Regions from separate parts of the Streptomyces sp. NPDC093984 genome, predicted to be linked through region 2. Evidence: riboswitches for the same ligand, from Rfam matches in the RefSeq annotation. Region 2 holds a riboswitch; each other region holds the start of a gene.
What was found. Region 2 has a riboswitch for thiamine pyrophosphate ahead of ACIRC0_RS02830 (purine-cytosine permease family protein). Riboswitches for the same ligand answer to the same signal wherever they lie in the genome.

Region 1 (3,248 bases), on a different contig from region 2:
GCGGGCCGTCCCGCGCCCTGCACGGCGTCGACCCCTGCGAGGGCGAGGACAAGACGCTGCCCCGCAACAGCCTCTGTGGCGTCCCGGGTCAGCGCCCCGCTCGGCCCCGTGTCAGTCGGCGATCGGCAGGTACACCCTGTTCCCCGCCTCCGCGAACTCCTTCGACTTCTGGGCCATGCCCTCCTCGATCTCCTCCCGGCTACCGCCATGTTCGCGGCGGATGTCCTGGGAGATCTTCATCGAGCAGAACTTCGGACCGCACATCGAGCAGAAGTGGGCCGTCTTGGCCGGCTCCGCCGGGAGGGTCTCGTCGTGGAAGTCGCGGGCCGTGTCCGGGTCGAGGGCCAGGTTGAACTGGTCCTCCCAGCGGAACTCGAAGCGCGCGTCGGACAGCGCGTCGTCCCACGCCTGCGCACCCGGATGCCCCTTGGCGAGGTCGGCCGCATGGGCGGCGATCTTGTAGGTGATCACACCGGCCTTGACGTCGTCGCGGTTGGGCAGGCCCAAGTGCTCCTTGGGGGTGACGTAGCAGAGCATGGCCGTGCCCCACCAGGCGATCATCGCGGCGCCGATGCCGGAGGTGATGTGGTCGTACGCAGGCGCGATGTCCGTCGTCAGCGGCCCGAGCGTGTAGAACGGAGCTTCGTCGCAGATCTCCTGCTGAAGGTCGATGTTCTCCTTGATCTTGTGCATCGGGACGTGTCCCGGGCCCTCGATCATGGTCTGTACGTTGAAACGCCTGGCGATGCGGCCGAGTTCCCCGAGCGTGCGCAGTTCCGCGAACTGTGCCTCGTCGTTGGCGTCCGCGATGGAGCCGGGCCTGAGGCCGTCGCCCAGCGAGTACGTGACGTCGTAGGCCGCGAGGATTTCGCACAATTCTTCGAAATTCTCATACAGGAACGACTCCTTGTGGTGGGCGAGGCACCACGCCGCCATGATCGAACCGCCACGCGAGACGATGCCGGTCTTGCGGTTCGCGGTCAGCGGTACGTACGGCAGACGCACCCCCGCGTGCACCGTCATGTAGTCCACGCCCTGCTCGGCCTGCTCGATGACCGTGTCCTTGTAGATCTCCCAGGTCAGTTCCTCGGCCTTCCCGTCGACCTTCTCGAGGGCCTGATAGAGCGGCACCGTGCCGATCGGCACGGGGGAGTTGCGCAGCACCCACTCGCGCGTGGTGTGAATGTTGCGGCCGGTGGACAGGTCCATGACCGTGTCGGCGCCCCAGCGGGTCGCCCAGGTCATCTTCTCGACCTCCTCCTCGATGGAGGAGGTCACGGCGGAGTTGCCGATGTTGGCGTTGACCTTCACCAGGAACCGCTTGCCGATGATCATCGGCTCGATCTCGGGGTGGTTGACGTTGGCCGGGAGGACCGCACGGCCTGCCGCGATCTCCTCGCGTACCACCTCCGGGGACACGTTCTCCCGGAGGGCGACGAACTCCATCTCCGGTGTGATCTCCCCGCGGCGTGCGTACGCCAGTTGCGTCACCGCCTTGCCGTCGCGGCTGCGGCGCGGCTGACGCGGCCGCCCCGGGAACACCGCGTCGAGGTTGCGCAGTCCGCCCCGCGGCGAGGTGTGCTTGATGCCGTCGTCCTCGGGGCGGACGGGACGGCCCGCGTACTCCTCGGTGTCGCCGCGGGCGGTGATCCAGTTCTCCCGCAACGGGGTCAGACCCCTGCGGACGTCGGTCTGGACGAGTGGATCGGTGTACGGGCCGGAGGTGTCGTACAGCGTGACCGACTGCCCGTTGGTGAGGTGCACCCGACGGACCGGCACCCTCAGGTCGGGGCGTGAGCCCTCGATGTATGCCTTGTGCCAGCCGATGGACTGTCCGGCCTCCTGGGACTGTTCGCCTTGAACGGAGGCAGGCGTGCGTACGTCCTTGTTGGTCATGAGACCTACTCCCTACGCCGGCATTACCCGGTAACAGGTTCAGCGGTCGACGCAGCGGTTTCCGCCCGCCGATGTTCCACGTGAAACATCGCGTCTGCGGAGGTCAGCGCCCTCTCAGCCCGGTGCTCCGAGCTCCCGCGTGTGCAAAGGTCCCCCCACGCTAGCGTCTCTTTGCGCGAGCTGAACAGTGGGCCTCACGCCTTCTTGCGATGATGCCTCGGTGACCACGACACAGCATCCGCCCCCGTACCCGCCGCCCGACCCGCCTCATGGCCACGGCCACGGCCACGACCCGGGCGACGCACATGGCCATGGACCGAGCGGCGAGCACGGGCAGGGAGCGCCCGGCGGGCACGGACCGAGTGGGCACGGCCACTCGCACAGCCACAGCCATGGCCCGGCGGCCCCCGTGTCGCGGCACCTGCGCAGAGTGATCGCCGCGATCCTCATCCCCTTCACGGCAGCCGTGGTGGTCGGTCTCGTCGTGCTGTGGCCCGGCGGGGTGCCGTCGCACAAGCGCACCGGCGTGGGATTCGACCGGCAGACCCAGCAGGCCACGGTCACCAGGGTGGTGGAGGTGGACTGCAAGTCCGTGAACGCCTCGGGTGACACCCCGACCGGCGACACCTCCACGGCCGAGGGCTCCTCGGCCCAGCAGCAGTCGACCGGCACGTGCAAGAAGGCGACGGTGCGCGTCGACACGGGCAAGGACCAGGGCCGGACGTTCACGGAGATCGTCCAGCCCGACCAGTCACGGCAGTTGCATCAGGGCGAGAAGGTCGTTGTCGCGTACGAACCGTCCGCCCCCAGGGACCTGCAGTACTCGGTGGCGGATGTGAACCGCAAGCTCCCCATGGCCCTGCTGGCCGGCATCTTCGCCATCGCCGTGGTGGTCGTGGGCCGGATGCGCGGCGTGATGGCGCTCATCGCCCTGGCCGTCAGCTTCCTGGTGCTGAGCCTGTTCATCCTGCCGGCGATCCTGCAGGGCTCGAACCCGCTGCTCGTGGCCGTGGTCGGGTCCAGTGCCATCATGCTGATCGCCCTCTACATGTGCCACGGGCTCTCGGCACGCACCTCGGTGGCGGTGCTCGGCACGCTCATCTCCCTGTCCCTGATCGGTGTGCTGGGCTCCCTGTTCATCGGCTGGGCAGCGCTGACCGGCAACACCGACGACAACACCGGCCTGATCCACGGCCTGTACCCGGGTATCGACATGAGCGGCCTGCTGCTGGCAGGCGTGATCATCGGCTCGCTCGGCGTCCTCGACGATGTGACGGTGACGCAGACGTCGGCGGTCTGGGAGCTCCACGAAGCGAACCCGTCGATGGGCTGGCGTGGTCTGTACCGTGCGG
Region 2 (3,248 bases):
AGCAACCTGGTCCGTACGGCGTCCAGGGCGTCGTCGGCGAGCAGCCGGTCGCCGTGCTTGGAGACGCTCACCGGGTCCACGACGACCGGTGCCGGCACGTCCGTGAGCAGGTCGGCCACCGCCTGGACCAGCGCGGGCGAGGCGAGCATGCCCGTCTTGACCGCCTGCACGCCGATGTCGTCGACGACGCTGCGGTACTGGGCGCGCACCGCCTCCACGGGCAGCTCCCACGCCCCCTGCACCCCCACGGAGTTCTGCGCCGTGACCGCGGTGATCACGCTCATCCCGTGGGCGCCGAGCGCCAGCATGGTCTTCAGGTCGGCCTGGATCCCGGCGCCGCCGCCGGAGTCGGAGCCGGCGATGGTCAGGACACGGGGCGGCGCGGTCATGCGCGGCCCTCCTCTCGGACGCGCACGCGGCTCTCCTCCCGGAGGCGCAGCGGGGCGTACAGCGCGAGGGCGACCAGGAACGCCACGTAGTAGGAGACGTCGGCGCCGTGCAGCGCGTGGGCGGCCGGGCCCACGTACAGGCCGGTGTCCATGAACGGCACCGCCGCGGCGAAGGCGCCGACGAACGCCAGCAGCGGCGGCCACACGGAGCGCGGCCGGGCGGTCCAGGCGGCGAGGTCGACCGCGGCGCCGCGCCGTGCGAGCCAGTCGACGACGACGATCGCCACGAACCCGGGGATCCAGTAGCTCACGAACAGCAGCACGTTCTGGAAGCGGGCGGTGGTGTTCGCCGCGTGCATCCACAGCACCAGCGGAAAGCCGAGCACCACGGCGAGGGCGGCGGCCAGCGGACGCGGCAGGCGCACCCCGACGGTCTGCAGTGCCAAGGAGCCGCTGTAGTCGTTCATCGCATTGCTGGCGAGCGCCGCCAGCGCCACGGCCAGCAGCCCGAAGGCACCGGCCGCGCCCCCGCCCAGCACATGGTCCACGCCCGCGGCCGTCTGGTCGGTCAGCACCGACGCGCCCCACAGCCCGAGGACCTGCACGGCCACGAAGGACACCACGAGACCGAGCAGCGTGCACCAGAACATCCGGGACCGTGAGGTGCCGCGCGGCAGATAGCGGCTGAAGTCGCTGGCGTACGGCGCCCAGGACAGCGACAGGCTGAGCGCGATGGTGCTGGTCAGCACGAAGGCGCCCACCCGGTCCGCGCCGTGCGCGGTGCCCGTCCAGGCGGGGTGCACGCTGCCCGCCATGCGCAGGGCGATCAGTGCGAAGGCGGCGGCCAGCACGAACGTCATGACGAGTTGCAGCCGGTGGATCGCCTCGTAGCCGAGGACCCCCAGGGGTCCTTGGGCGAGCATCACCACCAGGACGCCCAGCCAGAACGGCCAGCCGGCGAGCCGCGCCAGCGCATCGCCGCCGAACAGCCCGATCAGCGCGTCCCAGGCGATCGAGGACAGCCACTGCAGCACCCCGGGCAGCACCACCGCGCGCCCGAACGCCAGCCGGGCGAGCGGCAGCTGGCCGGCTCCGGTGCGGCTGCCCCAGGTGCTCAGATAGGCGGTGGGCACCGCGCCCAGCACCGTGCCGAGGACGACGGCGGCGAGTGCGGTGGTGAAGTCCAGGCCGAGCGCGATGCCGATGGTCCCGGTGAACACGCCCGTCATGGTCAGATTGGGGGCGAACCACACGGTGAACAGCCGGCCCGCCCCGCCGTAACGATTCGTCTCGGGGACCGGCTCGATGCCGTGGCCCTCGACCCTGAGGTCGCCGGGAGCGGTGGGCATCCGCCCGTCGAAGACGGTGCTCCGGCCGCCTGTGGGCAGCCCGCCCGAGACATGCGCCGATGGCATGAAAGACATCCCTCCGCCAGTACGAACTGGTTCAGGTTCGACGGGTGTGATCTCAGCCCGCAGATGGGGCACCCCGTGTCCGGTACGGCGGCAAGACTAACCCGAGGACGGGAATCGGCCATACGTGAGGGCCGCTGCCGGGTCGGTCAGCGGCCCTCACGAGGTCTTGGTGGCGCGTCAGCGCCGGGTGTAGATGAAGCCGATCTTGTCGACCTCGTCACCGGAGCGCCCGTGGAACCCCGCGATCTGCCAGCCGGAGGGCGCCGTGCGGGTCACGCAGTCGGACGTGGTGGTACCGCCCGCCAGGCTGCGGCCGAGGTTGGTCGTGAACTTCGCGGAGAAGATCCTCGTGCGGCCGTCGTACCGGCCCTCACAGAGCTGCGCGCTTGTCACGTACTCGTCGCTCCCCAGGGTCAGCGAGGATGCCGTGCCGCCGGTGCCGCCGTGCACGAGCGTGGTGCCGCCCGCCAGCGTCACGCCGACCTGGTCGACACGGGAGCCGCTGCGCAGCGAGATGCCGGTCGCCCGGGCGCCGGCCGGGACGCTGTCGATGTCGTCGTAGTAGTCGCCGTGCGGCCCGCCGAACTGGTCGCTGAGCTGGAAGGCGGAGTTGCGCGTCCAGCTGAACGTCGCGGTGATCGGGTCGTGGTCGGAGAGCATCTTGCCGTCGTCGGTGAGGAACTTGGCGTGCTCGTTGTTGTACGCGGTGGCGTTGAGCGAGACGAGTTTGCTGCCCCGGTAGAGGATCTTGTCGACGACCTCGCAGCTGTTGGTGACCGCGTTCTCGTCGCAGAGCAGCGGGTCGCTGCCCTTGGCGGGCGGGGTGCCGCCGCGCACCAGCTTGACCCAGGCGTCGGTGAGGCCGTTCGCAGCGGCGAACTCGGCGATCGTGTCACCCGAGCGCGTGTAGCGGGTGTTGGTGTCGCCCATGACGACGACGGCGTTGCCCGCGGAGTGGGTCTTGATGAAGTCCGTCAGCTGGTTGAGGTTGTCCGCGCGCGAGGCCAGATCGCCGTCGTTCGTCCCGGCGTTGGTGTGCAGGTTGTAGAAGTCGACGTAGACGCCCTCGGCCAGGCGCTCCCGCATGAACGTGAAGCCCTTGGGGGTGAGGCAGTCCCCCGAGTCGTACTGGCACGAGTTCCAGTGCACGCGCTCGAAGTCGTCTGTGTCGTACGGGATACCGGACAGCGTGTTGAGTCCGCTGCCGACGCCGGCGCCGCCGCTGGTGGGCGTGCGGTACGGGTGGGAGTCCGCGGCGTACAGGTACGCGTGGTAGTTGAAGTCCTCCTGGACCTGGACGATGTCGTACGGGCCGAGGCGTGAGCCGATCGTCGTGGTGCTCGACTGGCGCGGTGTCGGGGCGCTGGAGATGCCCTCGGGGAGACCGGCGACGTTGTAGCCGAGCACGCGGAACGTGCCCGAGTCGGCCGCCGTGGCGGTGGGC
Region 3 (3,248 bases), on a different contig from region 2:
GCCTGCGGTGCGAGTTCAGCCAAGAACCTTGTAGCGCGCTCCAAGTCCTCCGGGCCCCATTCGGGGGCACCGTAGTGCGCCTCTTCGCCAGAGTGCTCAGCCCATCGCGGATCAACCTCAGACAGATACTCCGTCATGCCCGCCCCTAACAGTTCGTCCCTAGGGTGTGTGTCGTTCGCACCGTACAGATCCGCCAGGACACTACGTATCGAATCCGTGTCGAAGTTCTACCGGCAAGCGGCTCAGCTGGGGAAGAGGGACAGGTCAAGAGGAGGTCGGGACGCAGCCACAAAGCGCCTTCTAAGCACCGGTCCCAGGGCGTCATGATCTACCGATGGATGAGTATGACTGGCCCACGGGCTCTGAAGCGCCGGCCGCTGAGGCGGTCCAGTCGAGCTGGGCGGTAACCGTCTCGGCCCTGCCTGTAGGAACCCGGATCACCGGCGAGGTCATCGGTCGGCAGCGCTTCGGGGTCTTCATACGTATAGACGGCGTGGCGAACGCCATAGCGCTGGCGGAGATCACGGCCATGCCGCACGGGACGGACCTCCCGGCCCTCGGGGCCTTCGTCAGCGGGGAGGTCCTCTGGCACGCCGCCCACAACTACCAGGTCAAGGTCCGGCTCGATGAGTGGGTGGCAGCCGACGAGTGATCTTCGCTGGGCCGTCCCTGGGCCGTCCGAGGCCGCTCAGCGGCGACCGGTGACGACTACTAACGACAGTCGTAGCGAGCGACAGCCGCAGGTCACCCAATTGGATCTGCGACACTGGTGAGGCCATGCCTAAGCCCGGAGAACTCACTTTCGTCGCGCCGCGCGGTGCCAAGACGCCGCCGCGGCATCTCGCCGACCTCTCGCCCGCCGAGCGCAAGGAGGCGGTCGCCGCGGTCGGTGAGAAGCCGTTCCGCGCCAAGCAGCTCTCGCAGCACTACTTCGCGCGGTTCGCGCACGACCCGGAGCAGTGGACCGACATCCCCGCGCCCTCCCGTGGCAAGCTCCAGGAGGCGCTGCTCCCGGAGCTGATGACGGTCGTCCGGCATCTGGCGACGGACCAGGGGACCACCCGTAAGACGCTGTGGCGGCTGTTCGACGGCACGCTCGTCGAGTCCGTGCTCATGCGCTACCCGGACCGGGTCACCATGTGCATCAGCTCGCAGGCGGGTTGCGGCATGAACTGCCCGTTCTGCGCCACCGGCCAGGCGGGCCTGGACCGCAACCTGTCGACCGCCGAGATCGTGCACCAGATCGTGGACGGCATGCGGGCGCTGCGCGACGGCGAGATCCCCGGCGGCCCGGCGCGGCTGTCCAACATCGTCTTCATGGGCATGGGCGAGCCCCTCGCCAACTACAAGCGCGTCGTGGGTGCGATTCGGGCCCTTACCGATCCCGCGCCGGACGGGCTCGGCCTCTCGCAGCGCGGCATCACCGTCTCCACCGTCGGACTGGTGCCGGCCATCCACCGATTCGCCGACGAGGGCTTCAAGTGCCGTCTCGCCGTCTCCCTGCACGCCCCGGACGACGAGCTGCGCGACACCCTCGTCCCCGTCAACACGCGGTGGAAGGTGCGCGAGGTCCTCGACGCCGGGTTCGACTACGTCGAGAAGTCCGGACGCCGGCTGTCCATCGAGTACGCCCTCATCCGGGACATCAACGACCAGGCGTGGCGCGGTGACCTGCTGGGCCGGCTGCTCAAGGGCAAGCCCGTGCACGTCAACCTGATCCCGCTGAACCCGACGCCCGGCTCGAAGTGGACCGCCTCCCGCCCCGAGGACGAGAAGGCGTTCGTCGAGGCGATCGCCGCCCACGGTGTGCCGGTGACGATCCGGGACACCCGGGGTCAGGAGATCGACGGGGCGTGCGGTCAGCTCGCCGCGACCGAGCGGTAGTCTGAGAGCCGTCAGTCAGTACGTACATCTTCATATTCCGACAGGGGAGCGCCACAGCGCTGAGAGTGCGGTAGCGACCGCAGACCCTCTGAACCTCGCCCAGGTCATTCTGGGTAGGGAGTTCGGTCTTCACTCGAGCTGTTGCGCCCTGCCCGGGACCCTCCGAGGTCCGGGGCAGGGCCGCGTCTCTTCCTGGTCACCCCCAGGAGGAATCCAGTTGAGCATCACCGGTAAGCAGTGGGCGGCCGTGGCCGTCGGACTGGGCATGGTCACGCTGTCCGCGTGCGGATCGTCCGGTTCCGGAAGTGGGAACGGCAGCGGCGGCTCCAAGACCGTGACCCTCGTCAGCCATGACTCGTGGGCCGCCTCCAAGAGCGTCATCGCGGCGTTCGAGAAGGAGTCCGGCTACACCGTCAAGGTCCTCAAGGACGGCGACGCGGGCCAGGCCGTCAACAAGGCGATCCTCACCAAGGACAACCCGCAGGGCGACGTCTTCTTCGGCGTCGACAACACGCTGCTGTCCAGGGCGCTGGACAACGGCCTGTTCCAGCCGTACGAGGCCAAGGGCCTCGACCAGGTCGGCACCCAGTACCAGCTGGACGCGGACAAGCACCGGGTCACGCCCATCGACTACGGCGACATCTGCGTCAACTACGACAAGAAGTACTTCGCCGACCACAAGCTGACCCCGCCGGCGTCCTTCGACGACCTCGTCAAGCCCGAGTACAAGAACCTCCTCGTCACCGAGAACGCCTCCACGTCCTCGCCCGGTCTCGGCTTCCTGCTCGGCACCGCCGCGAAGTACGGCGACGGCGGCTGGCCGGACTACTGGAGGAAGCTCAAGGCCAACGGTGTGAAGGTGGTCGACGGCTGGGAGCAGGCCTACAACGAGGAGTTCTCCGGCTCCGCCGGCGGCAAGAAGGCCAAGGGCGACCGGCCGCTCGTCGTCTCCTACGCCTCCTCGCCGCCCGCCGAGGTCGTCTACGCCGACCCCCGGCCCAAGACCGCGCCGACCGGCGTCGCCACCGGCACCTGCTTCCGCCAGATCGAGTTCGCCGGTCTGCTGACAGGCGCGCACAACACCAAGGGCGGCAAGGCGTTCCTCGACTTCCTGATCAGCAGGAGGTTCCAGGAGGACATGCCGCTCAACATGTTCGTCTACCCGGTGGTCGAGGGAGCGAAGGTGCCCGCGGAGTTCACCGAGTACGGGCCCGCGGCCAAGGATCCCGAGACCATGGCCCCCACGAAGATCGCCGCGAACCGTGACCAGTGGGTCAAGGCGTGGACGTCGCTCGTACTGAAGTGACCCCACGCAGGCGGGGGAACGCGGCGCGGCTCGGGCTGATGGCCCCGCCCGTCGCGTT

Region 1: it holds a riboswitch for thiamine pyrophosphate, as region 2 does, so the genes downstream of both, thiC (phosphomethylpyrimidine synthase ThiC) here and ACIRC0_RS02830 (purine-cytosine permease family protein) in region 2, are expected to answer to the same signal.
Region 3: it holds a riboswitch for thiamine pyrophosphate, as region 2 does, so the genes downstream of both, ACIRC0_RS29550 (thiamine ABC transporter substrate binding subunit) here and ACIRC0_RS02830 (purine-cytosine permease family protein) in region 2, are expected to answer to the same signal.

The regions. Positions count from the first base shown of each region.
Region 1 is NZ_JBIWIM010000004.1:579,661-582,908, reverse strand. Features, by position in the region: gene thiC (phosphomethylpyrimidine synthase ThiC) at 112-1,896, opposite strand; TPP riboswitch at 1,889-2,045, opposite strand; gene ACIRC0_RS18635 (YibE/F family protein) at 2,117-3,248, shown strand, end outside.
Region 2 is NZ_JBIWIM010000001.1:600,359-603,606, reverse strand. Features, by position in the region: gene thiD (bifunctional hydroxymethylpyrimidine kinase/phosphomethylpyrimidine kinase) at 1-389, opposite strand, end outside; gene ACIRC0_RS02830 (purine-cytosine permease family protein) at 386-1,804, opposite strand; TPP riboswitch at 1,796-1,890, opposite strand; gene ACIRC0_RS02825 (jacalin-like lectin) at 1,982-3,248, opposite strand, start outside.
Region 3 is NZ_JBIWIM010000010.1:38,450-41,697, reverse strand. Features, by position in the region: gene ACIRC0_RS29565 (DUF6416 domain-containing protein) at 1-137, opposite strand, end outside; gene ACIRC0_RS29560 (hypothetical protein) at 335-652, shown strand; gene rlmN (23S rRNA (adenine(2503)-C(2))-methyltransferase RlmN) at 778-1,884, shown strand; TPP riboswitch at 1,917-2,022, shown strand; gene ACIRC0_RS29550 (thiamine ABC transporter substrate binding subunit) at 2,150-3,190, shown strand; gene ACIRC0_RS29545 (ABC transporter permease) at 3,166-3,248, shown strand, end outside.